DNA from 2 places in the Methylobacterium sp. AC690 genome. Region 1 is predicted to be linked to the other one. Evidence: riboswitches for the same ligand, from Rfam matches in the RefSeq annotation. Region 1 holds a riboswitch; the other holds the start of a gene.

Evidence for each region. Region 1 has a riboswitch for thiamine pyrophosphate ahead of thiC (phosphomethylpyrimidine synthase ThiC). Riboswitches for the same ligand answer to the same signal wherever they lie in the genome.
Region 2: another riboswitch for thiamine pyrophosphate. It lies ahead of thiO (glycine oxidase ThiO); the one in region 1 lies ahead of thiC (phosphomethylpyrimidine synthase ThiC).

What each region holds. Positions count from the first base shown of each region.
Region 1 is NZ_CEEDOX010000016.1:64,010-79,657, reverse strand. It holds gene AC0IY1_RS18865 (alpha/beta hydrolase) at 1-444, opposite strand, end outside; gene AC0IY1_RS18860 (zinc metalloprotease) at 794-1,561, shown strand; gene AC0IY1_RS18855 (hypothetical protein) at 1,746-1,964, shown strand; gene AC0IY1_RS18850 (hypothetical protein) at 2,090-2,344, shown strand; gene AC0IY1_RS18845 (BA14K family protein) at 2,444-3,199, opposite strand; TPP riboswitch at 3,349-3,457, shown strand; gene thiC (phosphomethylpyrimidine synthase ThiC) at 3,539-5,431, shown strand; gene AC0IY1_RS18835 (Y-family DNA polymerase) at 5,572-7,212, opposite strand; gene AC0IY1_RS18830 (ImuA family protein) at 7,109-7,912, opposite strand; gene AC0IY1_RS18825 (collagen-like protein) at 8,186-9,112, shown strand; gene AC0IY1_RS18820 (TerB family tellurite resistance protein) at 9,268-9,993, shown strand; gene AC0IY1_RS18815 (N-acetylmuramoyl-L-alanine amidase) at 9,990-10,745, shown strand; gene AC0IY1_RS18810 (TerC family protein) at 10,822-11,892, opposite strand; gene AC0IY1_RS18805 (TIGR03862 family flavoprotein) at 12,081-13,328, shown strand; gene AC0IY1_RS18800 (hypothetical protein) at 13,417-13,686, opposite strand; gene AC0IY1_RS18795 (urease accessory protein UreE) at 13,892-14,539, shown strand; gene dusA (tRNA dihydrouridine(20/20a) synthase DusA) at 14,591-15,619, shown strand.
Region 2 is NZ_CEEDOX010000002.1:207,735-223,382, reverse strand. It holds gene AC0IY1_RS03415 (hypothetical protein) at 1-255, opposite strand, end outside; gene carA (glutamine-hydrolyzing carbamoyl-phosphate synthase small subunit) at 483-1,724, opposite strand; gene AC0IY1_RS03405 (GatB/YqeY domain-containing protein) at 1,950-2,411, shown strand; gene dnaG (DNA primase) at 2,526-4,448, shown strand; gene rpoD (RNA polymerase sigma factor RpoD) at 4,649-6,643, shown strand; gene AC0IY1_RS03390 (adenylate/guanylate cyclase domain-containing protein) at 6,842-8,089, shown strand; TPP riboswitch at 8,135-8,263, shown strand; gene thiO (glycine oxidase ThiO) at 8,365-9,546, shown strand; gene thiS (sulfur carrier protein ThiS) at 9,543-9,755, shown strand; gene thiG (thiazole synthase) at 9,790-10,575, shown strand; gene AC0IY1_RS03370 (thiamine phosphate synthase) at 10,613-11,254, shown strand; gene AC0IY1_RS03365 (NAD(P)H-dependent flavin oxidoreductase) at 11,327-12,400, shown strand; gene AC0IY1_RS03360 (proteasome-type protease) at 12,401-13,153, opposite strand; gene AC0IY1_RS03355 (transglutaminase family protein) at 13,185-14,012, opposite strand; gene AC0IY1_RS03350 (alpha-E domain-containing protein) at 14,050-14,994, opposite strand; gene AC0IY1_RS03345 (circularly permuted type 2 ATP-grasp protein) at 15,123-15,648, opposite strand, start outside.

The DNA.
Region 1 (15,648 bases):
CAGCACCGGAGTTCCGGGGACCCGCGCCTGGATCCACGCATAGGCCGCCTGTCCGTCGGCGATCAGCCCCGCCTCGCTCGGACTCCCGGTCGAGCCGGGATAGCCGCGATAGGCGATGGCGAGGACGCCCCAGCCCGCCATGCGCCAGGGCCCGCCGGCAAAGCGCGCCGCAGCGGGCTCCGGCCGCGAGCCGTTGCCGTGGAAGCTGAGCACCACGGGACAGCCCGGCTCCGGCGCCCGCCAGAACCCGAGCAGGCGCTCGCCGTCGGCCGTGGGCAGGCTGATGGCTTCCGTGCCCGTCGGCGCCGGCCGGGCGGGGGCGGGCGCCTGGCTGCGGAAGGCGCCGGGATAGATCAGGTGCCGCTGGAAGACGGTCAGCAGCGTCATGGCCAGGACGGCGAGGCCGAGGAAGGCGGTGGCCACGAGGGAAGCGAGAAGACGCATGCGCTCGATGAAGGGTGAGGCCGCGACCGAGCGACGACCCCGAACCGTCGCGGCGGGGCGCCGAACCGCGCCGGACCCTGGGGATGGAGGGGACACTGGGGCGTCCCCGAGAGGTAGGGCTGGACTTTGGCGTGTCACCAGCGATGTTGCGTCGCGTGAATGCTCCTGCGCCCGTTCTTCCCCGAAGCTTCCTCTTGCCCACGAGACGCTTCTTGCCCACGAGCTTCCTCTTGCCCAAGAGCTTCCTCTTGCCCACGAGCCGCCCCCTGAGGACCCGTCACCGGTCCGCCGCGCCCGCACCGGTCCGGCGCGCCGCGGCATGAGGGACGCGTCCGGTCGCGCGGAGGTCATGGGCGCTCCTCGCCTCAGCGCGAACGCGCTCCTCGTCGGGCTGATCTTCTGCGGGGTCGGCTTCGGCATCGGTGCCGGCGCGCTCGCGGGCTCGGGTGCGGCCTTCGTCTTCCTGATGTCCGGCTGGGTGCTGGGCCTCTGCCTGCACGAGTATGGCCATGCCCGGGCCGCGCTGCTCTGGGGCCTGCCCCGGACCGGCGCGCTCACCCTCGATCCCCTGCGGGCCCCCAACCCCGTGGCGACCATGCTGCTGCCGGCGCTGTTCACCATCATGGGTGGCGTCGGATTTCCGGGCGGCGTGGGAATGCCAGGCAGCCTCGGTCGTCCGCCGGAATCCGGGCTGAGCCGGGGACGGCAATCGGCGGTGGCCGCCGCCGGCCCGGCGATGAGCGTCCTCTTCCTCGTCGTGCTCGCGCTGCTCTACGCCCTGGCCAGCCCGGGCGCGGAGACGCTGCGTGCGGTGCTCGCCGTGTCGGTGCTGTTCCAGGGCACCGCCCTGGTGCTCGGGCTGATGCCGATCCCGGGGCTCGACGGCTACGACATCGTCCGACCCTGGCTCTCCGGCCCGCCGGCCTCGCCGCCAACCGCGCCCTGGACCTTCGCGGACCAGATGGCCCGGCATTCGGGGCTGGTGCTGCTGGGCCTCTTCCTGATCTCGGCGGCCTTCACCCGGCCGCTGTTCCGCGCGAGCCTGCTGGTGACGACGGTGTGCGGCATCGATCTCGCAGACGTGATCGCGGGGTTTCGGTTGGTGCGCCTGTGGTGATCCCACCGGTCAGAGGGGCACGACGCACGGGAGATTTAACGGCGTGGCGGCGGACGTGTCGCGGCGGTGTGTCCGTCAACGCGCTGAGCCGGACGGTTGCGGCGCATGCGGAGGTGCCGCGTGGTTCGTCTCGCGTGCGAGGCGGCGCCCCGGCTCGTCACGATCGTCGAGGCGGGCGCGGGTCATGCGGGACGATGCGTCGGGGCAGGGGGCGCCATCGGCCTCCCGCGTGCGGCTGCTGGACCAGGCCGGCCGCGTCCTTCGCACCGAGTCCCTTGCGGGCTGTCGTGAGGCGGAGGCCCCGGAGCGGGCGCGGGCCTTCCTGGATGGCCGCTCGGTCGAACTCTGGGACGGGGCGCGCCTGATCCAGCGGCGCGAGGCCCCTCGCAACCGGTCGGCCTGAGCGGAGGCGGCCGGTCCCGGCCCGACCGCGGCGTTCGCGCCGCGTAGGAAGTGGGCTTTCGTGCTAGGTGCGCTCGGCCTCCGGATCCGACGCGATCCGGCGCGGCCCGGTGGAGAGACCCTGCGATGGCCCTCAAGACGACGTTCCTGGTGCAGACCTTCGTGCTCAAGCGCAAGCGGCTCTCGCCGGGCGACCGCGAGGTGGCGGTGACGGAGAGCGGGGCCTTGAAGAAGGCCGAGGCGATGGCCGCCCGTTTCCCCGGCACGGCGGCGATCAAGGTCGTAGCCGACGACGAGACGGGCGAACTGGAGAGCGCGTCCATCCTCGGCAGCTTCGGAGAGGTGCCGGACGATTTCGCCGAGAGCCTGCAGGGCTCCTGAGGCCGGACTGCCCACGGCGTCCACGAACCTGGGACCGGAAATGCGAAAGGGCCCCGCCTCGCGGCGGAGCCCTTCGATCCTGCTGCGACGCGTCAACCGTTACGGGCAGGCGTGACGCTGACCGTCATTGCCGAGATAGGTCCCGGTGCGGCGGTCATAGGACCGGAAGCGCTGGACACAGTAGGCGACGTCCTCGCCGCTGGTCGCGACCTCCGGGACGGCCTCGTAGCCCGTCGCGGCATAGCCGCCACCGTAGGGCGCGGAGCCGCCGTAATAGGCCGGCGCATAGCCGCCGGCATAGTAATCGTCGCCGTAGTAGCCGCCATAGGCGCTGCCGAGGCCGTAGCCGATCCCGGCGCCGGCGAGACCCAGGCCGAGGCCGAGCCCGACGCCACCGTAGCCGCGGCGGTAGCCGTAGCCGCGCCCGGCATAGGCGCCGCCCCGGTTGTATCCACCGCGGTTGAAGCCGCCGCGATCACCCCGGAAGCCGTTGCCGGCCGCGAGGCCCGCTCCGGCGCCGACGGCACCCGCGCCGACGCCGATGGTCCCGCCGCGGTTGAACCCGCCGCGGTTGAAGCCACCCTGCGCGAGGCCGCCGCGGAAGCCGCCGCCGCCGAAGTTGCCCCCGACATTGCCGCCGCGGAACCCGCCGCCCTGCGCGAGACCACCGCGGAAGCCGCCACCACCGAAGTTGCCGCCGCGGAATCCGCCGCCGCCGCCAAGTCCACCGCCGTGGAATCCGCCGCCACCGCCACGGAAGCCACCGCCGCCACCGCCCGGACGTGCGTCCGCGGATGCGGGAATCATCGAGAGGGCCCCGACCAGGGCGGCCGATGCCAGGAGTATGCGCTTCATGGGAGAGCCTGTCGTTCGCATGTCGATCCCGAGGACCGAACTTCTGGTAACCGAACGCGGGGCCTGACGATAAAGTTCGGTTCGCACCCTATTCCGCCGCACTTCATCGGGCCGGCGATTGACAAAACCGCCGCAGACCTCGAATCTAGAAGCATTCCGAGGGGGGCTCCGAGTGCGGGGGCTGAGATTGGGCGCGTCGCCCTGACCCTTGAACCTGATCCGGTTCGTACCGGCGGAGGGACGGGAATTCGTAGCAGCGGCGCGCAAGATCCAGGCGTCGTCCCATCCAACACCGCTCGACGCGAGTCCGGATCGTCTCCCACGCCAGGAGCGAAACCGATGAATGCACCCGTTCTCCCGAAGGATCTTCCGCAGGGTCAGCCCCAGGCGGTGACCACCGGCCCGATCATGGGCTCGCGCAAGGTCTACGCTCCCGTGGCCGGGCACGACGACATCCGGGTGCCGTTCCGCGAGATCACGCTCAGCGATCCGAAGGAGGCCCCGGTGCGGGTCTACGATCCGTCGGGCCCCTACACCGAGACGGATGCCAAGATCGACCTGCATGCCGGCCTGCCGCTGGTGCGCGAGCCCTGGATCGCCCGGCGCGGCTACGCCACCGTGACCCCGCGCGTGGTCAAGCCCGAGGACAACGGGTTCGTGCCCGAGGACAAGCTCGTGGCCCCCTGTCCGGCCACCCGCGAGATCCGCAAGGCCGGCCCAGGCCAGATGGTGACGCAGTACGAGTTCGCCCGCGCCGGGATCATCACCGAGGAGATGATCTACGTCGCCAACCGCGAGAACCTCGCCCGCCAGACGATGCTGGAGGGCGCGCAGGCGGCGCTGGCCGACGGCAACAGCTTCGGCGCCGCCCTGCCGGCCTTCATCACGCCGGAATTCGTCCGGGACGAGGTGGCCCGCGGCCGCGCCATCATCCCGGCCAACATCAACCACCCCGAGGTGGAGCCGATGGCGATCGGCCGCAACTTCCTGGTGAAGATCAACGCCAACATCGGCAATTCCGCCGTGACGTCGTCGGCCGCCGAGGAGGTCGAGAAACTGGTCTGGGCGACCCGCTGGGGCGCCGACACAGTGATGGACCTCTCGACGGGCCGCAACATCCACAACATCCGCTCGTGGATCGTGCGCAACTCGCCCGTTCCGATCGGCACGGTGCCGATCTACCAGGCGCTGGAGAAGGTCGGCGGCGACCCGCTGAAGCTCGACTGGGAGGTCTTTAAGGACACCCTGATCGAGCAGGCGGAGCAGGGGATCGACTACTTCACCATCCATGCGGGCGTGCGCCTCGCCCACGTGCCGCTCACCGCGCGCCGGGTCACCGGCATCGTCTCCCGCGGCGGCTCGATCATGGCGCGCTGGTGCCTCGCCGGTCACCGTGAGTCGTTCCTCTACGAGCGCTTCGACGAGATCTGCGACATCATGCGGGCCTACGACGTGTCGTTCTCCCTGGGCGACGGCCTGCGCCCCGGCTCCATCGCGGATGCCAACGACGCTGCGCAGTTCGCCGAGTTGGAGACCCTGGGCGAGCTCACCAAGATCGCCTGGGACAAGGGCTGCCAGACCATGATCGAGGGCCCCGGCCACGTGCCGATGCACAAGATCAAGGTGAACATGGAAAAGCAGCTCGTGGAGTGCGGCGAGGCGCCGTTCTACACCCTCGGCCCGCTGACCACCGACATCGCCCCCGGCTACGACCACATCACCTCCGGCATCGGCGCCGCGATGATCGGCTGGTTCGGCTGCGCCATGCTCTGCTACGTCACCCCGAAGGAGCATCTCGGCCTGCCCAACCGCGACGACGTCAAGGAAGGCGTGATCACCTACAAGATCGCGGCCCATGCCGCCGATCTCGCCAAGGGCCACCCGGCGGCGCAGCTGCGTGACGATGCCCTGTCGCGGGCCCGGTTCGACTTCCGCTGGGAGGATCAGTTCAACCTCTCCCTCGACCCGGATACGGCCCGCGCCTACCACGACGAGACCCTGCCGAAGGACGCCCACAAGGTCGCGCATTTCTGCTCGATGTGCGGCCCGAAGTTCTGCTCGATGAAGATCACGCAGGACCTGCGCGCCGAGGTGCTAGCGATGGAGGCGGCCGGCCAGGTGCTGGGCGAGGCCGCGCCCTTGAGCGCGGCCGAGCGCGAGGCCGGCATGGCGGCGAAATCCGCCGAGTTCCAGGCCGAGGGTGGCAAGCTCTACGTCGACGCGGCCGAGTAGGGGACCGTGTCCCGGGCCGGTCTCAGCCGACCGGCCCGGGACAGGCGGCGCGTCGAAGAACTGCCCGCGGCGCGCGGATTTCCAGAGCCGTGTCCGCGTGAAGTTTCCGAGGCCTCTCCCGGGCGCCTCTCCCGCTCACATCACGCGAACAGCCCGTGCACGAACCAGCGCGCGGGCGTCTCCATCGTGGGGAAGCCCTCGCGATAGACCCAGAGGCGGCGCCCGGCCTCGTCCTCGACCACGTAGTAGTCCCTGAGCGGACCCGGCGCGCGCCACCACTCGTCGGCGATGCGCTCGGGCCCGTCCGCATGGGCGACGCGGTGCAGGCGCCGGCGCCAGCGGAAGCGGTGCGGAGGCCCGTCGGGGGCGAGGGCGATGACGTCCTCGGCGGCCTCGCCCCGGCTGAACAGCACCAGCGGCCGGGGCTGCAGGCGCGGCCGGGACGCCGGATCGGACCGGCCGGCCGGCGTGGGGCGATCCGCCCGCCAGGGCTCCACGAGGTCGGCCCGCTCGGGCAGGTGGCTCGCGCGGAAGCCGAGCCGCATCATCCGCCGGCCGAGGCGCTGGCGCAGGGCATCGCCCAGATGCTCGGCGCCTCCGCCCTCGGCGGGCGTCTCCACCAGCGTGCCCTGACGCGCCGCGATCGTGCCCGTGGCGGTGACGGCGAGGCCCACGGTCTCGAAGCCGAAGCCGGCATCGAGGGCCGGGCCGAGGCGATCGAGGCGCAGGGTCAGCAGGCGTGCGAGCTGGACCGGGCAACGGCTCGGCAGGCTCATCCCGAGGTCGAGGGTGCGCACCACCCCGTCGACGCGGGTCAGGGACAGCCGCAGCGCCCGGGCGCCGAGGCCGGCCGCCTCCAGCCGGGGCGCCAGCCGCTCCATCAGGCCCGTGGCCGTGGCGACGATGGTTTCCGGCTGCCCGATCGGTTCGAGGAAGCCGCGCTGGGCCTCGAAGTCGCGCGGGTCCTCCGCCGAGACGAGGGGCTCGGGCCGGCGGCCGAGGGCCTGGTCGAGGCGCAGCAGCAGGGTCTCGCCGAAGCGCCGGGCCAGGGGCGCCCGGGGTGCGGCGGCGAGGTCGCCGATCCGGCGCAGGCCGAGGCGGGCCAGGGCCTGCGCCTTGCCCGGATCGAGGCGCAGGGCGGAAACCGGGAGGGCCTGCAGGGCCTCCCCGTTGCATCCGGGCGCCACGAGGCCACCCCCGCCGTGGCGCGCCAGGGCGAAGGCGCAGGCGGGCGTGTCCGCGAGGGCGATCCGGGCCGGAATCGCGCCCGCGCACAGGCGTCGTGCGAGGTCCGCCAGCAACTGCGCCTCGCCTCCGAAGAGGTGGCTCGCCCCCGCGATGTCGAGGAAGAAGCCGTCGGCGCCCTCTGCCGGACCGTAGGGCGCCACGACCGGGGTGTAGCGCTTGGCCCAGAGGCAGAGCCGATGCAGGGCGGCCTCATCGGCCTCCGGGTCGGCGGGATGGACGGCCACGGGCGTGCCGATCCGGGCCCGGGCCCGGGCGAGGGTCTCGCCGGGCTCGAGGCCGAGGGCGCGGGCGGCGGCGTCCACCGCGACCAAGCGCAGGCCGTTGGCCTCCATCGCGGCCACCACCAGGGGGCCGTCCCCGTGAGCGCCGTCGTCCTGGGCGCGGTCTTGCTGGGCGCGGTCTTGCTGGGTGCCGTCTTCCCGGCCGCCGTCAGCCCGAGCGCTGGACGCGCCGGTCGGACAGGGCCGCGCCCGGGCCCGCCTCAACCGTGTGACCGGCCAATGCTCCAGCCAGACCGAAACGATGCGCGGCATGATCCCACTCCAGAAGCCAATGTCCGGTCCGCCCGTTGCGGCTTCGGTCGAGGGTCACCTGCCAGCACGGCCGCTCGATGCAGCCGAATCGGTCGCGCAGGGCCTTGCCGGCGGCGATCCGCCAGCGGGTCGCGGCCACGTTGGGGCTCTCCGCCTCGGGAGGCCGCAGGACGAGGAGAAGCAGGTCGGTTCGCCCGGCCGCGAGGTGGAGCCGCCGGCTCTGGGCCAGGGGCAGGGCGGCGTCGACGAGGCCCGCCACGGCGGCCAGCCCCTGCGCGCGTAGGGATTCCTCCAGGGCCCGGTAGGCGTCTCCGTCGCTGGCGACCTCGAACAGCAGGAGCCGCCCCGGGTCGAGGCCGAGGCCGGCGAGCCCGTGGCCGTAGGGGAGGGGGTGGCCCTGGCCCACCACCAGCAGGGCCTCGCCCCGCACGCGGGCGAGGTGGCGCGCCACCAGCGCCAGGGCAAAGCCGAGGGCCGCCGGCTCGTCGCCCGCCTGGTCGGGGGCGATCTCGTGCAGCTGCCCGAGGGCGAGCCCACCCTGCGCGAGGCGCGAATCGACGTCGTGGATGCCGAAGGGCAGGGCACCCCGGAGGACCGAGCCCCCTCCGTGCCCGGCCACGAGGTCGCGCAATGCGGCCAGATCCACGGGCTCCGCGTCCCGGGACGGAGATCCCACGTCCGGGTGGTCCGTCGACGCCATCGCGGTCTCCACATCGGGAAGGTCTTCAGGGCTCTGTCTCATCGGCTCCGCTCCATCCCGCTACGCTAAGAACAAAACAGGAACAGACTCAATCGGTTTCCGGGGGGATTCGGAATTTCGTCGCCGCTCAAGGACTTGGCCTGTGGAAGGCTGTGGATGCCTGTGGATGGCGTCCCGCGGGCCGGCATTTGCGCCACGCTTGACCCTGTGGCGAGGGCAGGGCAGCACTCCTCACCTGCCGCGCACAAGACGCGGATCAGCCGGGAGAACTCCATGCGTCTCGCTCGTGCCCTCGTGGTCCTGTCGGGCCTGATCACCGTCGCGGGAGGGCTCCCCGCCGCGGCGCAGACGGCGGCCCAACCCAGGGGCGAAGAGCCCCGGGCCGCGTCCAAGGTGCGCCGGCCCCAGGTCGCGTCGCAGCCGATCCAGGTCTACGATGCCCGCTTCGAGAACGGCGACCTCCGCATCTCCGGCAGCGTGCGCAAGCCCGGCACGGTGGTGGTGCTCGACGAGGACATCTCGATCATCGCCGACAGCCGGGGCCGCTTCGTCTTCCGGCTGCCCTACGTGCCCACCAACTGCATCGCCACCCTGAAGGCGGGCGAGGACGAGCGCGAGGCGGTCATCGCCAATTGCGGACCTGCCGGCCAGCCCGGCCCGAAGGGCGAGACGGGGCAGAAGGGAGACGCGGGAGACAGGGGCGAGACCGGCCCCGCCGGCCCGCAGGGCGTCGCCGGCCTGCCCGGTCCCCAGGGACCGAAGGGCGAGCCGGGTCCCCGGGGCGAGACCGGACCCAAGGGGGAAGCCGGACCCAAGGGCGAGGCAGGTCCCAAGGGCGAGGCAGGTCCCAAGGGCGAGACGGGTCTCAAGGGCGAGCCGGGTCCGAAGGGGGATGCCGGACCGAAGGGCGAGACGGGCGCGAAGGGGGCGGCCGGCGAGCGCGGCCCGGCGGGTCAGAAGGGCGAGGCCGGTCAGGCCGCCCTGGCCGCCGCCGCACCCGCATCGCCGTTCCGGGTGGTGCGCCAGGACACCTGCCCGGCCTCCGGCTGCAGCATCACCTGCGAGAGCACCGAGATCCTGGCCTCGGCCCTCTGCCTGAAGGGGGGCAGCGCCATCGTGACGGCGGGAGCCGACGGAAGCTTGAGTGCGACCTGCCCCACCGAGAGCCAGGGGCTCGTCGGCTTCTGCGCCCGGCGCTGAGGCGCCGGACAACCCGGGCGATCGCCCCTCGCCGAAACGGAGGCGTCCGGTGTAAGGACGCGCTTCGTTTCGCGCCGAAGTCGATCCCACGTGTCGCTACCGTCCATGCTTCCTGACCCTTCCAGCCCCGTTCCCTGCACCCGCGGGGTTGCCCGATGAGCGTGGGCATCTGGGGCAAGCTCGGCGGGGCCGGCCTCGGCCTCGCCATCGGCGGCCCCCTCGGCGGCCTCATCGGCGGAGTGGCGGGGCACTTCCTGGTCGACCGCGAGGGCGCCCTGTTCGGCACCACGCCGCGCGACGTGGTCTTCACCACCGGTCTCGTGGCCCTGGCCGCCAAGATGGCCAAATCCGACGGCGTGGTGACGCCGGCCGAGGTCGAGGCCTTCGCCAAGGTGGTGCAGGTGGACGAGCGCGCCCGGCCCGGCGTGCAGCGCCTGTTCGACCTTGCCAAGGGTACGGCGAACGGCTTCGAGGCCTATGCCCGGCAATTGGCCACCACCTTCCACGACGAGCCGGCCCTGCTGGAGGACGTGCTCGACGGCCTGTTCCACATCGCCAAGGCGGACGGCGCCATCCACGAGGCGGAGGAGCGCTACCTGCGCGCTGTGGCGGAGACCTTCGGCTACGACGAGGCCGCGTTCCGCCGCATCGCCGCCCGCCACGTCCGGCTCTCCGACGATCCCTATCTCGTGCTCGGCCTCGACCACGCTGTCGACGATGCCGGGCTGAAGGCCGCCCACCGCGCCCTGGTGCGGGAGAACCATCCCGACCGGGCCATCGCGCGCGGCCTGCCGCCGGAGGCCGTGGCCATCGCCACCCGCCGGCTCGCGGCCATCAACGCCGCCTATGACCGGATCAGCACCGAGCGGGGCCTCACGTGAAACCGACGCCCGAAAGTCCCGTCGCCACCAGCGTCCACCCGTCGCCGAACCACGGCGAGCGCCGGTCCGGTCCGGTCGACCTCCTCATCCTGCACTACACCGGGATGGAGAGCGCGGCCGCCGCCCTGCAACGCCTCGCCAACCCCGTGGCGGAGGTCTCGGCCCATTACGTGGTGCTGGAGGATGGCCGCGTGGTGCAGATGGTGCCCGAGGGGCGCCGGGCCTGGCATGCGGGCCAGGGCACCTGGGCCGGGATCAGCGACGTGAACTCGCGCTCCCTCGGCATCGAGATCGTCAATGGCGGCCATGCCGGCGGCCTGCCGGCCTATCCGCCGGCACAGATCGAGGCCGTGATCGCCCTGTGCGGCGATCTCGCGAAGCGCTGGAGCCTCGCCCCGCACAGGATCCTCGCCCATTCGGACATCGCCCCCGAGCGCAAGGAGGATCCGGGCGAGCACTTCCCCTGGGAGACCCTCGCCCGCGCCGGCATCGGCCACTGGGTGCCGCCGGCCCCGATCCGCGACGGCCGCTTCTTCGCGCAGGGCGATGCCGGACCGCCGATCGAGGCCCTGCAGGCGATGTTCGCCCTCTACGGCTACGACCTGCCGGTGGGCGCCAGCTTCGATGCCCGCATGGGCGCGGTGGTGACGGCGTTCCAGCGCCACTTCCGCCCGGCCCGCGTCGACGGCGTCGCCGACGCCTCGACGATCACCACCCTGCGGGACCTGATCGCGGCCCTGCCGGGGCGGTAGCGCGCACTGGAGTGGCTCCCTCCCTCATAGAAGGGGAGGGAGGCGCCCGTGCAACCCTCCGAACACCGGCCGCCGGTTACACCCGGTGCTGCACCGCCTGGGCGCCATGCCCATGCGCGTCATGCCCGTGCGCGTCATGCCCGTGCGCGTCATGCCCGTGCGCGTCTGCCGTGACCGTGCCGCGGGTGCGCCACAGGCTGTAGGCGATGCCCGCGACCAGGAACACGACGGTGACCGCGAGGGAGACCCACGGCGGCACGTGGACGAGGCCGAAGGTATCGGCGACCACGATCTTTCCGCCGATGAAGATCAGGATGAAGGCCAGCGCCGTCTTGAGATAGGCGAAGCGGTCCACCATCGCCGCCAGGGCGAAGTAGAGCGCCCGCAAGCCGAGAATCGCGAAGATGTTGGAGGTGTAGACCACGAAGGTATCGGTGGTGATGGCGAAGATCGCCGGCACGCTGTCGACGGCGAAGATCACGTCGGCACCGTTCACCAGGATGAGCGCCAGGGCCAGGGGCGTCAGCCAGAGGGCGGTCTTCCCGGTCTTCGGGTCGGCTTTTCGCACCATGAAGCGCTGCCCGTGCAACTCGGGCGTGATGCGCAGGATCCGCTGCAGGAACCGGACGGCCCGGTTCTCGCGGATATCGCCCGGCTCCTCCTCCTTCGAGACCAGCATCTTGAGGCCGGCGAAGATCAGGAAGGCGGCGAAGATCGACAGAACCCAGGCGGCCTGGTGCACGAGGGCCGCGCCGAGGCCGATCATCAGGCCCCGCAGCAGGACGGCTGCGAGGATGCCCCAGACCAGGACCCGGTGCTGGGCGGCGCGGGGAATGCCGAGGGCCGTGAGAATGACGGCGATCACGAAGACGTTGTCCATCGACAGCGACTTCTCGACCACGAGGCCGGCGACGTATTCCTGGCCCGCCTGGGGCCCGAGATACCACCAGACCCATCCGCCGAAGATCATGCCCAGGGTGAAGTAGAACAGCGTGAGAAGGAGGCTCTCCTTCACGCCGATCTCGTGATTCTTGTCGCGGTGCAGAAGTCCGAGATCGAAGGCCAGCAACCCGGCCACGAGGGCGTGGAACCCAAGCCACATCCACACGGGCTTGCCGAGCCACTCGTAATACAGAAAATCAACCATGACGCAGGACCGTCGATGCTTCTTGAGGAGAGAAAGCATCGGCTCCGACATCACGGAACGCATCATGCAGCATCCCGCCAGAGGGGCCCGCAGCCGATGAGGCGCAGTTGGGGCTCTGAACCGGGCGAATCAAGGGCATCGCCCTGTCACGCTTGACAGGGCCGACCCCCGCCGGCTTCCCAGGACGCATGACTGACAGTGTACGCAACGGCCCGGACATGGACGGCCCCGCCGTGATCGGTGGTGGCCCGGCCGGCCTCGCGGCGGCGGAGGTGCTGGCGCAGGCCGGCCACGCCGTGACCCTCTACGACCGGATGCCGAGCGTGGGGCGAAAGCTCCTCATCGCCGGACGCGGTGGGCTCAACCTCACGCATTCCGAACCGCTGCCGGCCTTCCTGGCGCGCTACCAGCCGGAGGAAGACGCCCTCGCCGGGGCCATCGCGGCGTTCTCGCCCGGCGACCTGCGCGCCTGGTGCCACGCCCTCGGCCAGCCGACCTTCGTCGGGTCGAGCGGCCGCGTCTTCCCGGAGGCCTTCAAGGCCTCGCCGCTCCTGCGAGCCTGGCTCCAGCGCCTCGAGGGATTGGGCGTCCGCATCCGCCCCCGCCACCGCTTCACCGGCTGGTCGGACGCGGGCGGCCCGGTCTTCGAGACCCCGGAGGGGCGGGTCGAGACCGCGCACCGCCCGGTGCTCCTGGCCCTGGGGGGCGCGAGCTGGCCGCGCCTCGGCTCCGACGGCGCCTGGGTGCCCGTGCTCGCGCGCGCGGGTGTCGCGGTGGCGCCGCTCAAGCCTGCCAATGTCGGGTTCACCGTCGCCTGGTCGCCGATCTTCGCCGAGCGCTTCGCCGGCACCCCGCTGAAGCGGATCGCCCTCAGCCTGGACGGCCTCCGCGTGCGCGGCGAGGCGGTGGTCAGCGCCGACGGCATCGAGGGCGGAGCGATCTACGCCCTGGCGCACCGGATCCGGGCCGCCACCGAGCGGGGTGAGGCCCGGCTGACCCTCGACCTGCGGCCCGATGTCGACGAGGCGGCCCTGGCGCGGGCGCTCAGCGATCCGAAGCCCGGCCTGTCCCTGGCCAACCGCCTGCGCAAGGCCGCGGCGCTGACGCCCGTGGGGATCGGTCTTCTGCGCGAGGCGGTGCATCCGCTGCCGGTCGCTGCCGCGGCCCTGGCGGCCCTGATCAAGGCGGTGCCGCTGCGCCTCCTCGCCCCGCGCGGCCTCGACCGGGCGATCTCGACCGCGGGCGGCGTCCGCTTCGGCGAACTCGACGCCGGCTTCATGCTGACCCGGCGGCCCGGCACCTTCGTGGCGGGGGAGATGCTCGATTGGGAGGCCCCGACGGGGGGCTACCTGCTCCAGGGGGCCTTCGCCTCGGGCCGCGCGGCGGCGGCGGGCATGCTCGCCTGGATGGAGCGGGACCCGGTCCGGGGCGCGTGAGCCTTCGTCCCACGAAAAAGGCTCCCTCTCCGGAGAGAGGGAGCCCGATGGTCCGGCGCGGCCGTTCCGGGCCGCGCGGTGCCGGGTCTCAGCGGCAGTACACGTCGCCGTAGGCGTCGCGGTAGGTGCCGTAGGGGCAGCGCGGGGCGGTGGAGGCGCCCACGATGGCACCGCCGGCGCCGCCGATGGCCGCACCCGCGAGCGCGCCGCCGGCGCGGCCCGTGGCGGCGCCGCCGATGGCGGCACCCGCGAGCGCGCCGAGGCCGGCGCCGCCGAGGGCGCGGTCCTGCGGGGTGTTGCAGGCGCCGACCGAGAGGGCGAGGACACCCGCGAAGGTGGCGGCAATGAGCTTCTTCATGGTTCCGAGACTCCCTTGTGCGTCGTGACCCGGCCTTCGGCCGTGATGTTCGTGCCGCCCGAGCTTAAGCATTCCGCGCGAGAAATGCACGCCGAACGGCTAAGGTTCCGTCCCGCCTTTCCGTTTCGCCGAAAAACCCTCTAGTGATGCGCCGATCAGGGTCCATCCGGGCGGCGCCGGCCGCCCATTCCGCCGCGAGGAATCCATGCAGCGCGCCACCGCCATCGTCCGCAAGGTCGCCGTCCGCGCCGATGCGATCGTCGACACGATCGTTCTCGACCACGCCGCCCGTCAGGCCCCGCCGGAGAGCCTGACCGGGGAGGGCGGGCTGACCCTGTCCCTCGCACTCGCGAAGGCCGCGTCCCTGGAGGACGGCGATGCCCTGCGCCTGGAGGACGGGCGCCTCGTGGCGATCCGCGCCGCTGGGGAGCCGCTGCTCGAGGTCCGGGCCGAGAACCCGGCCCGGCTGCTGCGCCTGGCCTGGCAGCTCGGCGGCAGCCACGTGCCGGCCGAGATCGCCGCCGACGTGCTCTACGTGCCCCGCAGCGCCGCCGAACTCGTCCGCGGCCAGGGCTGCGCCGCCACCCCGGTGACCCGGGCCTTCAAGCCGGAGCGCGCGGCCCACGACCACAGCCAGTGCGGTCACGACCACCATGATCACGGGCATCACGCGCACGACCACCACGATCACGGGCATCACGCGCACGACCACGCGGGCCACGATCATACGGGCCACGATCACGGCCATTCCCATGCGGGGCATGACCATGGGCCTTCCCACGGGCACGACCAGGCTCACGACCACGGCGCGCACGGCCACGTGCACGGGCCGGACTGCAAGCACGAGCACTGAGCCGACCCGCCCCGCGTTGAAGCCGGCGGCGCGGACGGTTATGTCCGCCGGATGATCGCCCGCGACCTCCGCTTCTCCGTCGCCCCGATGATGGACTGGACCGACCGTTACTGTCGGGCCTTCCACCGGACCCTGTCGCGGCACGCCCGGCTCTACACCGAGATGGTCACCACCGGGGCCGTCATCCACGGGCCGCGCGACCGTCTGCTCGGCTTCGACGCGCTCGAGCATCCGGTGGCGGTGCAGCTCGGCGGCTCGAACCCGGCCCACCTTGCCGAGGCCGCGCGCATCGCCGAGGGATACGGCTACGACGAGGTCAACCTCAATGTCGGCTGCCCCTCCGACCGCGTGCAGGACGGACGCTTCGGCGCCTGCCTGATGCGCGAGCCCGCCGTGGTGGCCGCCTGCGTCGCCGCCATGAAGGCGGCGGTGTCGGTGCCGGTCACGGTGAAGTGCCGCATCGGCGTGGACGACCAGGACACCGAGCAGGCCCTCGACGCTCTCGCGGACGCCGTGATCGCGGCCGGCGTCGACGGCCTCGTGGTGCATGCGCGCAAGGCCTGGCTCCAGGGGCTCTCGCCCAAGGAGAACCGCGACGTGCCCCCCCTCGACTATTCGCGGGTGGCACGGCTGAAGCGGGCCCATCCCGACCTGCCCATCGCCATCAACGGCGGCATCGCCACCATCGCGGATGCGGCCGCCCATCTGGCGGAGGTCGACGGGGTGATGATGGGCCGGGCGGCCTACAGCGATCCGGCGATTCTGCTCGACGTCGATCCGGTCCTGTTCGGCGAGCCCGCCCCGGCCGCCGATCCGTTCGCCGCGATCACGGCCTTCGAACCCGTCCTCGCCGGATTCCTGCAGGACGGCACCCGCCTGCACGCGGTGACGCGGCACATGCTCGGCCTGTTCAACGGCCGCCCGGGTGCCCGCGCCTACCGCCGGCACCTCTCGACCTTCGGCCTCCAGCCCGAAGCCGGCCTCGCGACCCTGCGGGAGGCGGTGGAGCTCGTCCGCCGCGCCCATCAGGCCGCCGATCCGGCCATTCCGGGCAGGGACAGGGCACAGGATGCCGCCTGAGCCTCGCTCGCCGGAGCCGCGATCAAGAT
Region 2 (15,648 bases), on a different contig from region 1:
CATCTCACGACCGAAATACAATCCGATCCAGGCCAGCGTCATCACCACCGGCATCGCGAACAGGAAGGACCAGGTGCTCTCGACGCGGTCGAGGCTCGCGGAAGGGTCGATCAAGGCGCGGATGTTGCGGACCCACGGCGCGTAGCAGGCCGAGTAGAGGGCGGTCATCCAGGCGAGGCTGACGGCCACGCCGAGATGGAACGTGAAGAGGCGATGCAGGCGCGAGAAGTCGTCGCGCGCGTCGTCGAACGTCATGTGGAAATCCCCGGCAAGCGTCGGAATCGACCCGGCGACGATCTTCGAACGCCGTCCTTAGCGGGTCGTTAACGATGCCGAGATGCCCCGGAATGCCGGATTTTTTGTGACCGGACGGGAACCATTTCGCGGTTCGCATCGCCTGCGTGCAGGGCTGGCCTGCAGCCGCCGCAGCGGCCGGACGGGGCGTCGCCACCATCCGGCCGTTCAGATCCGTCGACCGCAGATCAGTCGACCGAGGTGACCAGCGTCTCGGGCTTGCCCGCCTTCATCAGGGCGACGAAGCGCTCGAACAGGTAGTGGCTGTCGCGCGGGCCGGGCGAGGCCTCCGGGTGGTGCTGGACCGAGAAGGCCGGGCGGTCGGTGAGGGTGAGCCCGCAATTGGAGCCGTCGAACAGCGAGACATGCGTCTCCAGGGCGGTGTCGGGCAAGCTGGCCGGATCCACGGCGAAGCCATGGTTCATCGAGACGATCTCGACCTTGCCGGTGGTCTTGTCCTTCACCGGGTGGTTCGCGCCGTGGTGGCCCTGCGCCATCTTCACGGTGCGCCCGCCGAGCGCGAGCCCCATCAGCTGATGTCCCAGGCAGATGCCGAAGGTCGGCACCTTCTCCTGCAGCAGGGCCCGGATCACCGGAACCGCATACGTGCCGGTGGCGGCCGGATCCCCGGGGCCGTTCGACAGGAACACCCCGTCCGGCTTCATCGCCATGATCTCTTCCGCGGTCGTCGTGGCGGGCACCACGGTCACGTCGCAGCCGGCCTCGGCGAGGAGACGCAGGATGTTGCGCTTCACGCCGTAGTCGATCGCCACCACCTTCAGGCCAGCGCCGGCCTTGCGGTCGCCGTAGCCGGTCTTCACGCCCCAGGTGGTCTGGGACCATTCCGAGCGCTCGCGGCTGGTGACCGGCGGGACCAGGTCGAGGCCTTCCATCGGCGCCAGGGCCGCGGCGCGGGCCTTCAGGGCCTCGCGGTCGAAGCGTCCCTCCGGATCGTTGGCGATGATGGCGTTCGGCATGCCGTTGTCGCGAATCAGCGCGGTGAGCGCGCGGGTGTCGACGCCGGTGATGCCGACGATGCCCCGGGCCTTGAGCCACGCGTCGAGGTGGCTCGACGAGCGCCAGCTCGAGGGCTTGGTCACCGCCGACGCGATGACCGTGCCGCGGACGCCGGAGGCCGGCGCCGCAGCGAGGCTCTCCAGGTCTTCGTCGTTGGTGCCGGTGTTGCCGATATGCGGGAAGGTGAAGGTGACGATCTGGCCGGCATAGGACGGATCCGTCAGGATCTCCTGGTATCCGGTCATGGCGGTGTTGAAGCAGACCTCGCCGTCGGCGATTCCGGTCTGGCCGATGCCGAATCCCTCCAGCACGGTCCCGTCCGCCAGGACCAGGAGAGCGGTGGCCAGGGGCTCGGCCCAGGGAGCGGGGGGCGCGGGCACGGCAGGCGTGTGGACGCCTTCATCTTGCAGCATCGGCGTGATCTCGCTTATGTCCGGCCGATCCCGGCGCCGTGAGCGGCGCATGCGGGCGGCTTGTCGTGCGGCGCTCATAGCGAGCGTGCCGCGTTAGGGTCAATGTGGCCCCGGCGTCGGCACGTCTCAAGAACCCCGGTTCGCGCAGCAATTCGCAGACCACGCCATCGACCCGCCGTCCGAGTCCCGCTCTTTCCGGGGTTCCGCTTTTTCAGGAGTCACACGATGCTGCGCGCCCGTCTCACCACCGAGATGAAGGAGGCCATGAAGGCCGGCGACAAGGCGAAGCTCGCCACCGTCCGGATGATTCAGGCTGCCCTGAAGGACAAGGACATCGAGGCGCGCGGCCTCGGCAAGGAGCCCGCCTCCGAGGAGGAAATCCTCGCGCTGCTCCAGAAGATGATCAAGCAGCGCAACGAATCGGCCGCCGTCTACGACCAGGGTGGCCGGCCCGAGCTCGCCGAGAACGAGCGCAACGAGGTCGCGATCATCGCCGGCTTCCTGCCGCAGCAGATGGACGAGGCCGAGACCCGCGCGGCGATCGACAAGGCCGTGGCCGAGACCGGCGCCGCCGGTCCCAAGGACATGGGCAAGGTGATCGCCGCCCTGAAGGGCGCCTATGCCGGCCGCATGGACTTCGCCAAGGCGAGCGGCCTCGTGAAAGAGGCGCTGAACGGCAAGGGCTGAATGCCGAGCGCTGAACGCCAAGGCATGAGGGCGTCCCCGTGCCCTGCATCGGCGTTGGGGACTCTTTAAGCCCGTGCCGCTAGTATGGGCGGCCGCAGAGGTCCGGTTCTTGCCGTGCGTTACCCGCCCCACATCCTCGAAGAGATCCGTGCGCGCCTGCCCGCCTCCGATATTGTGGGGCGGCGCGTCCGGCTGAAGAAAGCGGGCCGCGAGTGGCGCGGCCTGTCGCCGTTCAACGCCGAGAAGTCACCCTCGTTCTACGTGAACGACCAGAAGCAGTTCTATCACTGCTTCTCCTCGGGCAAGCACGGGGACGTCTTCACCTTCCTGATGGAGACGGAGGGCCTGAGCTTTCCCGAGGCGGTGGAGCGCCTGGCGGCGGAGGCCGGCGTGACCCTGCCCGCGCCGAGCGCCGACGCCCGCGAGCAGGAGACCAAGCGGGCCGGAGCGATCGAGGTCATGGAGATGGCCGCCGCTTTCTTCGAGGAGCAACTGCGGGGCCGCGCCGGCGTGGAGGCCCGCGCCTATCTCGACCGACGCCAACTCGGCCCGGAGATCCGGAGCCGTTTCCGCCTCGGCTACGCCCCGGGCGACCGCTACACCCTGCGCGACCACCTCGCCGCCAAGGATGTCGACCGGGACCTGATGGTCGAGCTCGGCCTCATCGTGGCCGGCGAGGACATCCGTGTCCCCTACGACAAATTCCGGGACCGGGTGATGTTTCCGATCGCCGATTCGCGCGGGCGCGTCATCGCCTTCGGCGGCCGGGCGATGCAGAAGGACGCCAAGGCGAAATACATGAATTCGCCGGAGACGCCGCTCTTCCACAAGGGCCAACTGCTCTACAACCTGCATCAGGCACGCAAGCCGGCGCATGATCGCGGCGTCATCATCGCGGTCGAGGGCTACGTCGACGTCATCGCCATGACCCTGGCGGGCCATCCCAACGCGGTGGCGGGCCTCGGTACGGCACTCACCGAGGAGCAGATCGGCCTCCTCTGGCGCAACGCCGACGAGCCGATCCTGTGCTTCGACGGCGACGGGGCTGGCCAGCGTGCGGCCTTCAAAGCCCTCGATGTGGCACTGCCCGGGCTGACCCCGGGCAAGTCCCTGCGCTTCGCCATGCTGCCCGAGGGGCAGGACCCCGACGATCTCCTGCGCGCCGAGGGCAAGTCCGCCATCGACCGCGTGCTCGACGCGGCCCGCCCCCTCGTCGAGGTTCTGTGGTCGCGGGCCACCGACGGGGCGCCGCTCGATACCCCCGAACGGCGGGCCGGTCTCGCCAAATCGCTGCGCGAGATGGTCGCTTCCATCCGCGACGAGACGGTCCGGGGATTCTACCGGGACGAGATCGAGGGACGCCTGCGCGCCCTGTCCCCGCAGGCCTCCTCGGGGCGCCGTGGACCGTGGGAGCCGAGGGCTGGCTCGGCACGCCCGGCCTTCCAGCGCCATCCCCGGCCCGGCGATCCGCCGCCGTCACCGCGAATCACCACGAAATTCAATCCCCTCTACGCCGGCGAGACCAGCGCCTCCGGCCCGGTGGCCTTTCGCGACCGAGAGGCGATGATCGTCTCCAGCCTCCTCGTCCACCCCGAACTGCTCGGGATCGAGGCGGAGGATCTCGCCGAGCTCGAACTCGGCGATCCGGATGCGCAGGCGTTGCGCTCCCTCCTGCTCGACAGCCATGCCGACGTGGATCAGCCCGGCGTCGAGGTCCTGGAGAACCGTTTGAAGCGCGCCGGGCTCACGGATGCGGCGGCTCGGCTGGCGAGCCATGTGCGTCCGGGCGATCGATGGACACTTGACGCGCATGCCGATCCTGTGCGTCTCGAAGACGCATTGCGTCAGGCCGTGATCTTGCACCGCAAGTCTGGCGCGCTAAATAGCGAACTCCGCTTGGCTGAGCGGGCCCTGGTCGAGGACGAGACGGAGGCGAACTTCGCTTGGCTGTGCGACGTGAAGGCCCGCATGGCCGTCATCGCTGGCGCGGAGGCGGACGAAGCGGTGCCGGATGCGGATGAGGCATCGACACCCTGAAACGCGCGCCGCGAACGAATTCGGCCGCCATTGGCGGCGCATGGTTAACAATCGGTCAAGCGTCTCGCTTGCATACCGGGATCTGACATCGACGCGGCTGTCACTCCGGCGGTCCGCACATCACATGCATTTCAGCGTCGACGACGCGGAGTGAGCGACACGCTTCCGCGCGACGCTGACACGACAACCATAGGCGGACCATGGCGACGAAGGCAACGGAACGGGACGAGACGGATGCTGCTCCGGAGCAACAGACCGACGGGCCGCTCCTCGATCTGACGGATGCCTCCGTCAAGCGGATGGTGAAGCTCGCCAAGAAGCGCGGCTACATCACCTACGAGGAGATCAACGAGGTTCTGCCCGACGGCCAATCCGACCCCGACCAGATCGAGGACGTGCTGTCGCAGCTCTCTGAGATGGGCATCAACGTCGTCGAGGCGGAGGAGACCGAGGAGACGACGGAGGCCAAGGCCAACGGCGAGGCCGACGACGAGGATGGGGCGGAGGGGACCGAGGTCGCCGAGATCGCGCCGACCAAGCCCGTCGCCCTGCGTGCCGAGACGACCAAGGAGCCGACCGACCGCACGGATGACCCCGTGCGCATGTACCTGCGCGAGATGGGCTCCGTGGAACTCCTGTCCCGCGAGGGCGAGATCGCGATCGCCAAGCGCATCGAGGCGGGTCGCGAGGCGATGATCGCCGGGCTGTGCGAGAGCCCGCTGACCTTCCAGGCCATCATCATCTGGCGCGACGAACTCGTCGACGGCCGGGTGCTGCTGCGCGAGATCATCGACCTCGAAGCCACCTATGCGGGCCCCGACGCCAAGAACGCGATGCAGATCGCCGAGGGCGCGGAGGAGAGCGAGGAGAGCGAGGGGGATACGCCGACGCCGCCCGACGGCGACGACGAGGACGACATGGAGAACAACGTCTCCCTGGCGGCCATGGAGACCGAGATCAAGCCGCGCGTCCTCGAGACGTTCGACAACATCGCCAACAACTACCGCAAGCTGCGCAAGCTGCAGATCGAGCATGCCGAGCTCAAGGCCTCCGGCGGCACCCGCACCGATGCCCAGGAGCGCAAGCAGGACGAGCTGAAGGACGCCGTCGTCACCGACGTGAAGTCGCTCTCCCTCAATGCCAATCGCATCGAGGCCCTGGTCGAGCAGCTCTACGACATCAACAAGCGCCTCATCTCCCATGAGGGCCGACTGATGCGCTACGCCGAGAGCCACGGCGTCGCCCGCGACGAGTTCCTGCGCCACTACCAGGGCTGGGAACTCGATCCGAACTGGATGGAGCGCGTCGGCAGCCTCGGCGGCCGTGGCTGGAAGAACCTCGTCGAGAAGGGTTCGAACGAGGTCGCCCGCCTGCGCGAGCAGATCCTGACCCTCGCCTCCGAGACGGGCCTCGAGATCGGCGAGTACCGCAAGATCGTCAACATGGTCCAGAAGGGCGAACGCGAAGCCCGTCAGGCCAAGAAGGAGATGATCGAGGCCAACCTGCGCCTCGTGATCTCGATCGCCAAGAAGTACACCAACCGCGGCCTGCAGTTCCTGGATCTGATCCAGGAGGGCAACATCGGCCTGATGAAGGCTGTCGACAAGTTCGAGTACCGCCGCGGCTACAAGTTCTCGACTTACGCCACGTGGTGGATCCGGCAGGCGATCACCCGCTCGATCGCCGATCAGGCCCGCACGATCCGCATTCCGGTGCACATGATCGAGACGATCAACAAGATCGTTCGGACCTCGCGCCAGATGCTTCACGAGATCGGCCGCGAGCCGACCCCGGAGGAACTGGCCGAGAAGCTGGCCATGCCGCTGGAGAAGGTGCGCAAGGTTCTCAAGATCGCCAAGGAGCCGATCTCGCTCGAAACCCCGATCGGCGACGAGGAGGATTCGCACCTCGGCGACTTCATCGAGGACAAGAACGTCGTCCTGCCCATCGATGCGGCGATCCAGTCGAACCTGCGCGAGACCACGACGCGCGTACTCGCCTCGCTCACGCCCCGCGAGGAGCGGGTGCTCCGCATGCGCTTCGGCATCGGCATGAACACCGACCACACCCTCGAAGAGGTCGGCCAGCAGTTCTCGGTGACGCGCGAGCGTATCCGTCAGATCGAGGCGAAGGCGCTGCGCAAGCTCAAGCACCCGAGCCGGTCGCGTAAGCTGCGCAGCTTCCTCGACAACTGATGCACGCGGTGAGGCCGGCCTTTTCCGGCGGACCTTTCACCTGAAAGAGCCGGCTCCTCACGGGGCCGGCTCTTTCGTTTCGATGGCGCCGAGCCCCTGAAGCGCTCTGCGCTGTTGAAGCGGCGAGGCCCGCACGATACGCACAAAACCCGAGGCGTGGCCGTTGCCGGACGCCGTCTCCCAACCCACCTTGGCCATATGCTCGATCGAGGCCCGCCCCAGCCTTCCCCCACCGCTGAAGCCGACGGCTCGGAGGCGGCCGACGTCCCCTTCGGCGCCCTCCAGCAATGCGTGGCCCTGCGCGACTGGCTGCTGAGCGAGGGCGCGCGCATGCCGAAGGCCGAGGACCTGCTGTCCGGCCTGGCCGAGCGCCTGATCAGGCTCGACGTGCCGGTGGACCGGGCCACCACGGCCATCGATGCCCTGCATTCCGAGTATTCGGGTGTCGGGCGGTTCTGGACCCGCGAGATGGGCTCGACGGTTCGTCTGTTCCCGCACGGGGAAGCATCGGACCGGGCCTATCGCGCGAGCCCGTTCTTCCGCGTTCATGAGACCGGCGAGTGGTTGATCCTCGATCTCGCCGAGACCCCGGATGAGGCGTTCGCGGTCATTCCCGACCTGAAGGCCGAGGGCTACCGGCACTACATCGTCGCGCCGCTGTTCTTCACCAACGGCACGCGCAACGGCATCTCCTTTGCCACCCGGTCCCCGGCGGGGTTCCGCGACGAGGACGTGGCGATCCTGCGCTTCGTCATGCCGACGCTGGCCGCGGTGATGGAGATGCGCAGCATCAACAAGCAGCTCGACCACGTCCTGCGGATCTATGTCGGAGACGAGCCGCACAAGGCGATCCTCGGGGGCTCCATCCGTCGCGGTCACGTTCAGCGCATCCGCTCCGCGATCCTGTTTGCCGACATGCGCGATTATACGCGCATCTCCGCCGACATGACGCCGGAGGAGGCCGTCGACCTCCTGAACATCTTCTTCGACTGCCTGGTGCCAGCCATCGAGCGCGAGGGCGGGGAGGTCCTGAAGTATCTCGGCGACGGGCTGCTGGCGATCTTCCGTGAGCCGGGCGACGACCTGGGCGGTGCCGCCAAGGGGGCGCTCACGGCGTCCCAGAGCGCCATGGCGGCCTTGGCCGAGGCCAATGCCCTGGGCCGGTTCGCCAATCCGGTGGCCGCCGGCATCGCCCTGCATCACGGCGAGGCCGCTTACGGCAATGTCGGCTCCGGCGCGCGGCTGGACTTCACCGTGATCGGGCGCGACGTGAACCTGGCGAGCCGGGTCGCCCGCCTCAACCGGACGCTGGCCGAACCGATCCTGATGACGAAGCCCTTCGTCGACTTCCTCTGGGACATGCCGGAGCCCCTCGGCGAGCACGCGCTCGACGGGTTTGCCGAACCCATGGGCGTCTATCGGCCGGCGCGTCCGTCCGCCGCCTGAGGCCCGCTCGGGGATTGACCCCGGCGCGTGGACGGCCCACATCAGGGGTGTTCCAGGGAGATCCCCGGCAAGGGGCTGAGAAACCGATGGCCGTCCGTTCGCGGATGGCGGCGCGGAAATCCTTCGAACCTGACCCGGTTCATACCGGCGTAGGGATTGGACCGCGGGTTTCTGCTCAAGCCCGGCACGCTTCACCGCTCGAAGCTGCAGCCCCACCAATCTCGACGCCGGTCGCGGAGATTGTGTTGGACGTGATCCCGAACGCCTTCCTCAACCTGCGACGGACGCACGGCGATGCTCCGCCGGCCGTCGTCGCTCCAGCCCGCAGTGACGTCGTCGTCGTCGGGGCTGGCTTGATCGGCCTGTCGGCGGCCTGGCGCCTGGCGCAGGCCGGGCGGTCTGTGACCGTTCTGGAGCGGGACACCGTCGGCGCCGGGGCGAGCCTCGCCGCAACCGGCATGCTGGCCCCTGCCGCCGAGCACGAGCCGGGTTCCGACCCGCTCCTGCCCCTGGCCCTGGAGAGCCTGTCGCGCTGGCCGGCTTTTCGCGATGACCTTCAGGCCGCGGCCGGCCTCGACATCGACTATCGCGAGGAGGGCACCCTGGTGCTCGCCATCGGCCGCGACGAGGTCGAGCGCCTGCGCTTCCGGCACGACCTGCAGAAGCGCTCAGGCCTCGACGCCCGCTGGCTCACCGGCCCCGAGGTTCGGGCCCGCGAGCCGCGCCTGCGTCCCGCCGTCACCGCCGGCCTGTTCTGCCCACACGACCACCAAGTCGATCCGAGCCGGGTGATGGCCGCCCTCGTCCAGGCCTGCCTCGCTGCCGGAGTCGCCATCGTGGAGGGCTGCGGTGTCGAGGCCCTGGACTGGAGCGCCGGCCGGGTCACGGGCGTGCGTACGGCCCAGGGCATCCGTCAGGCCGACACCGTCGTGCTCGCCTCCGGCGCCTGGAGCGGGGAGGCGGGGCTCCTGCCCGACCATCTCGCCCTGCCGGTCCGGCCCCTGCGCGGTCAGTCGCTCGCCCTGCGGACCACCGCCCGCACCGGCACCCTCGCCCACATGGTCTGGACCGAGCAGGTCCACATGGCGCCGAAGAGCGACGGCCATCTCATCGTCGGCGCAACGGTGGAGGATTGCGGCTTCGTTCCCGGCGTCACGGCCGGCGGGCTCTACGCCCTGCTGGAGGGCGCACGTCGCGTCCTGCCCGGCATCGAGGAGATGGCGGTGGAAGCGATCTGGAGCGGCTTCCGGCCGACTTCAGACGACGATGCCCCGATCATCGATGCCCTGGCGCCCGGCCTCGTGGTCGCCACCGGCCATCATCGCAACGGCTACCTGCTGGCCCCGGCCACCGCCGACGCGGTTGCGGCCCTGGTCGCCGCGGGAGCGCTGCCGGATTATGCCCGGGATTTCGGCCGGGCCCGCTTCGCGTCGCCGCCGCGGAGGGCCTTCGCATGAAGCTCCGAGTCAACGGCGAGGTCCGCGAAAGCACGGCCGCCGACCTCGACGCCCTGTTCCGGGAAGAGGCCGAGGAGACCGGCCTTGAGAGCCCGCAGGGTATCGCCATCGCGCTCAACGGCGCCGTGATCCGACGCCGGGACTGGGCTGCCACCGCGCTCAGCGACGGCGACCGCGTCGAGATCGTGCGCGCGATGCAGGGCGGCTGATCGGGAGGGAGAACACCATGGCAGGAGGCCGGGAATGACCGAGATCGCGAACGACACGGACACGCTGGTGATCGGCGGTGTGAGCCTGGGCTCGCGTCTGTTCATCGGAACCGCCGGCTACCCTACGCAGAGCATCCTGTTCGATGCGGTCGCGGCCTCGGGCGCCGAGGTGGTCACGGCTTCGATCCGCCGGGTTTCGCTGCAGGGGCATGGCTCGGATACGCTGCGCCGGCTCAAGGGGCACCGCTTCCTGCCGAACACCGCTGGCTGCGAGACGGCGCGCGACGCGATCATGACGGCCGAACTCGCCCGCGAGGCCCTCGACACGAACTGGATCAAGGTCGAGGTCATCGGCGACCGCGAAACGCTGTACCCCGACGTCGCCGAGCTGCGGGAGGCCTGTCGCCACCTCGTCGACGACGGCTTCACCGTGCTGCCCTATTGCAACGACGATCCGGTGGTCTGCCAGCGCCTCGCCGATCTCGGCTGCGCTGCCGTGATGCCCATGGGCTCGCTGATCGGCTCCGGCATGGGTGTCGCCAACCCGGCCAACCTGGAGCTGATCTGTCGGCGCTCGCCCGTGCCGGTCATCGTCGATGCCGGCATCGGCACCGCCTCCGACGCGGTCATCGCCATGGAGCTCGGCGCCGCCGGCTGCCTGCTGAACACGGCGGTCGCCAAGGCCGACGATCCGGTGCGGATGGCCCGCGCCATGCGCAACGCGGTCCAGGCAGGTCGCGACGCGTATCTCGCCGGACGGATCCCGAAGCGGGGCCGGGCCGAACCGTCGAGCCCGCAACTGGGCCTCGTGGGCTCGTGAGCCGGGTTTCGACCGACGCGCCGGCCGGCGCGCGACGATGAGCGGCCTGCCCGCGCGGCTGCTGGTGGTGACGGACAGGTCGGCGACCGATGCGCCGGCGGTCGCCGCTCGGCACCTCTGCGCCACGCTCGAACGCCTCCTGCGGGCCGGCGCCCGCTGGGTCTGGTTTCGCGAGCGCGACCTGGCACCGGAGGCGCGGCGCGCACTCGCCCGGGACATCGCCCGCCTCGTGCAGGCCGAGGGCGGTTCGCTGACCATCGGTGCGGATGCGGCGCTCGCCGCTGAACTCGGCGCCGACGGTGTCCATCTGCCCGGCGGGAGTACCGCGACCGGGATCGCCGAAGCCCGCCGGCGCCTGCCCGGTGGCCGTATCGGCGTGTCCGCGCATACGCCGGATGAGGTTGCGGTCGCCGCCCGAGCCGGCGCCGACTACGCCACCCTGAGCCCGATCTTTCCGACGCCGAGCAAGCCGGGCTACGGTCCCGCCCTCGGAGCAGAGGCGCTGAGAACCGCGGCTGGGTTCGGCATGCCGGTGATTGCCCTCGGGGGAATGACAGTTGATCGCGTGGACCTATGCCGCGCGGCCGGCGCTGCGGGCGTCGCGGTGATGGGCGCGCTGATGCGCAGCGTGGATCCGGCCGCCGAGGTGCGTGCCTATCGTGCCCGCCTCAAGACGTGATCTGATTGGCGATTCAGACCTGCGATCCAGACTTGCGATTCAAACTTGCGATGATGGGCAAGGAGCCGGCGCATGTGGGGCAAGAACCGATTTCTCGACCGCGTGCCGGTGCAGCACCCGATCGTCCAGGCGCCGATGATCGGGCCGAAGCCGGCCCTTGCCGCCAGCGTCAGCGCCGCTGGCGGCCTCGGCTCCCTCGCCTGCGCGGCGATGAACCCGGACGCGGTGCGCAGCGAGGCCGCGGCGATCCGGGCGCGGACGGACGCGCCGTTCAACCTGAACTTCTTCTGCCACGTGCCGGAAACGCCGGATGACGAGCGCGAGGCCGCCTGGCGCAGCCGGCTCGCACCCTACTACGCGGAACTCTGCCTCGATCCGGCGGCTCCCATCGCCATGGCGCAACGGTCTCCGTTCGATGACGCGATGCTCGCGGTCGTCGCCGAGGTCCGGCCGGCGGTGGTAAGCTTCCATTTCGGCCTGCCGGAGGCGTCGCTTCTCGACCGCGTCCGGGCGCTCGGCTGCACCATTCTCTCGTCCGCCACCACCGTGCGCGAAGCGCGCTGGCTCGCCGAGCGCGGGGTCGACGCGATCATCGCGCAGGGGGCCGAAGCCGGCGGGCATCGTGGACTGTTCCTCGGCAGCGATCCCGCGACACAGGTCGGCACGATGGCGCTGGTGCCCCAGGTGGTCGACGCGGTGGACGTGCCCGTGATCGCAGCCGGGGGGATCGCCGATGCCCGCGGGATCGCCGCCGCCTTCATGCTCGGTGCCTCGGCCGTTCAGCTGGGAACGGCCTACCTGCGCTGCACGGAAGCCGGTCTCTCGGGTCCGCACCGCGAGGCCCTGCGCCGGGCGCGCGACGAGGACACGACGATCACCAACGTGCTCACGGGTAAGCCCGCCCGGGGACTCGTGAATCGCGTCATCCGCGAACTCGGGCCGCTGTGCGCAGATGCGCCGGTGTTCCCCACGGCCGCCATCGGCCTTCAACCCTTGCGGATCGAGGCCGAGCGGCGCGGCTCGGGCGATTTCTCGCCCCTCTGGGCCGGGCAGGGGGCACCCCTTGCCCGCGAGACGGAGGCGGGTCGTCTGACCGTCGAGCTCGCCGAGGGCGCGCTCAGGCTCCTGGGTGGCCCAAGGGCCTGATCACTTCGCCGTCGCCGGGCCGTAGGGCGGCCGGGGGATCGCCCGGTGGGCGGCGCGCAAAGCCGCCGACCAGCGCTCACGCAGATCATGGAAGTAGCTCTCACCGGCTTCGATCCGGTGATTCACCTCGAGGTCGAGGGCGTTGCGGCGGGCGACCGCGATGTCGATGGGCAAGCCGACGCCGAGATTCGAGCGCATCGTCGAATCCATCGAGACGAGGCCGACCTTGAGGGCGTCGTAGAGGTCGGTCTCGTACTTCACCGCCCGGTCGAGGATCGGTTTGCCGTACTTGTGCTCCCCGATCTGCAGGAAGGGCGCGTCGCCGCTGCACTCGATGAAGTTACCGGCCGAGTAGATCAGGTAGAGCTTCATCGGGTCGGAGCCGATCTGTCCGCCGAACAGCAGCGAGACCGAGAAGCGCAGGTTGGCCGCCTCGAATCCCGCCTTCTCGATCTCGCGGACACGCCGGATGGCGCGGCCGACGAGCTGGGCCGCCTGGAACATCGTCGGCGCCTCGACGAGCTTCATCTTCGGCTCGCCGGCATCGCCCTCCACGCCCTCGGCCAGAAGGCTGAGGACCGACTGGGTGATCGAGAGGTTGCCGGCGGAGGCCAGCATCATCACGCGCTCGCCCGGCACGTTGAAGTGGTGGAGCTTGCGGTAGGTCGAGATGTCGTCGAGCCCGGCATTGGTCCGGGTGTCGGCGATCATCACCAGCCCCTCCTCGACGAGGACACCGACGCAGTAGGTCATGGTGCGGTCTTTCTCGCGCGTCCGTCCGCGATCAGGACTGGACGGAAGCCTGTGCCTGCTCGACGCGAAGCGTCACGTCGAGTGTTTCTGTCCCGCCGCCCATGCGGCTGCCGCGAATTGGCGCCGCCCCGAGATAGTCGAGGGCAACGGCCACACGGATATGGGCCTCGGTGGTGGCGATGCCGTGGGCGGCGTCGAAGCCGATCCAGCCGAGCCCCGGCACCAGCGCTTCGGCCCAGGCATGGCCGGAGCCCTGATCCGCGTCCCGGTCGGCGTGGTGGTAGTACCCTGAGACGTAGCGCGTGGGAATCTCAAGGTGGCGGGCCGCCGCGATGAAGAGATGGGTGATGTCCTGGCAGACGCCCTTTTCCTGGGTGAAGGCCTGCGCGGCGTTCGTGCTGGCGCTGGCCGGGCCGGGAACGAAGGCGACCCGCTGGTGCACGGCGGCGAGCAGCCGGTGCAGGCAGGGCAGGGGCGCCGGGTCGCCGGCCGCCGCGACCTCCTGGGCGAAGGCCTGGATGGCGTCGTTGGCAAGGGCGAGGTCCGAATCCCGCAGATAGAACACGTCCGGCAGGCGCTCGATCGTGCCGCGCACGATGCCGTGCATCTCCAGGGTGTCGACCTCTCCGGTGACCCGGATCGACAGGGCCTCGGCCGGCTCGTCCGCGGTGAACCAGTGCACGACGTTGCCGAAGCCGTCCTCGCGCTCGCTGACGCGGCCGTCGACGGAGGGCTCGATGCGCCAGCGCCGGACATACTGGCCGTCATGGTCGCGCGGACGCAGACGCAGGACCTGGATCAGCCCGCGCGCAGGCTGCTCGTAGGTGTAGTTGGTCTCGTGGAAGACGCGGATTCGCATGCGGCGACCTTTGCGCGGCGTCGGGCCGGGGCCGGCCCTATACCAGATATTGCTCGATGACCGCTGCGCCGAGGCGATTGTTCTCGACGATGAACTCCGTCACGAACTCATGCAGGCCGGATGAGAAGATGCGATTGATGTTCTCGCCCTCGAGCCGCGCGAGGGTGTTGCTGGCCAGGCGCTGGCTCGCGCCGCGCCGCCCGTAGGCGTCGGCGATGAGGTCGAGGTGCTCCACCAGCATGCCGTAGCAGTTGCTGAAGGAGCGCGGCATCTGCCGGTTCAGGATGAGGAGATCGGCCACCAGGAGCGGCTTCACGCTCTCGCGGTAGACCCAGTGATAGGCGTTGAAGGCCGAGACCTCACGCAGGATCGTGGTCCACTGGAAATAGTCGAGGCTGCCGCCGACCTTCTCCGAGGCGGGCAGCAGGATGCGGTATTTCACGTCGAGGATGCGGGCCGTGTTGTCCGCCCGCTCGATGGCCGTGCCGAGGCGCGTGAACCAGTAGGCGTCGTTGCGCAGCATGGTGCGGTAGGCCGAGCCGTCGAAGGCGAGGGAGACGCCCTTCACCCAGTCGAGGAAGCGGGTGAACTCGTCGCGGTTGAGGTCGCGTCCCTCGTAGTTGCGCAGTTCGAGCCAGGCGCCGTTGATGGCATCCCACATCTCGGTGGTCAGCGCCGTGCGGACGCTGCGGGCGTTCTCGCGCGCGGTCTCGATGCAGGAGCGGATCGACGAGGGGTTGTGGGGGCTGAAGGCGAGGAAGTCGCAGACGGTGGCTTCGGTGACGCTGTCGTAGAGCGGCTTGAACACCTCCGGATCGCCCGCCGAGGCCAGGGCGGAGGCCCACTCGTTGGTCTCGCCGCCGCCGTAGCTCGACGGCAGGGCGGCCAGGCGCAGGGCGGCATCGAGGATGCGGGCGACGAACTCCGCTCGCTCGGCGTAGCGCGAGAGCCAATACAGGTTGTCGGCGGTCCGGGACAGCATGGGGTTCCATCGGGACGTCGGCCGGCATCGGGCATGCAGGCCGCAGGGCGGAAAGGACTATGCCGGAGCCGGCACGGGCTTGGAAAGGCACCCGGCACGGAACGCCGGGCCGGATGCCGCGCGATGTCTCAGGCGTCGAGGACCCAGGTGTCCTTGGTGCCGCCGCCCTGGCTCGAGTTCACGACGAGCGACCCTTCCTTCAGGGCGACCCGGGTCAGGCCGCCGGGGACGATGCGGATCTCGTCCGAGCCGCACAGCACGAACGGGCGCAGGTCCACGTGCCGGGGGGCGACGCCGGATGCGACGAAGGTCGGGCAGGTGGAGAGCGCCAGGGTCGGCTGGGCGATGAACCCGTCCGGCGCGTGCTTCAGCTTGCGTCCGAACTCCTCGATCTCGCGCTTGGTGGCGTGCGGGCCGACCAGCATGCCGTAGCCGCCGGAGCCATTGACCTCCTTCACCACGAGCTCGCCGAGATTGTCCATGACGTAGGCGAAGGCCTCCTTCTCGCGGCAGCGATAGGTCGGCACGTTGTGCAGGATCGGCTCCTCGCCGGTGAAGAATTTCACGATCTCCGGCATGTAGCTGTAGACCGCCTTGTCGTCGGCGATGCCGGTGCCGACCGCGTTGGCCAGGGTCACGGTCCCGCGCTCGTAG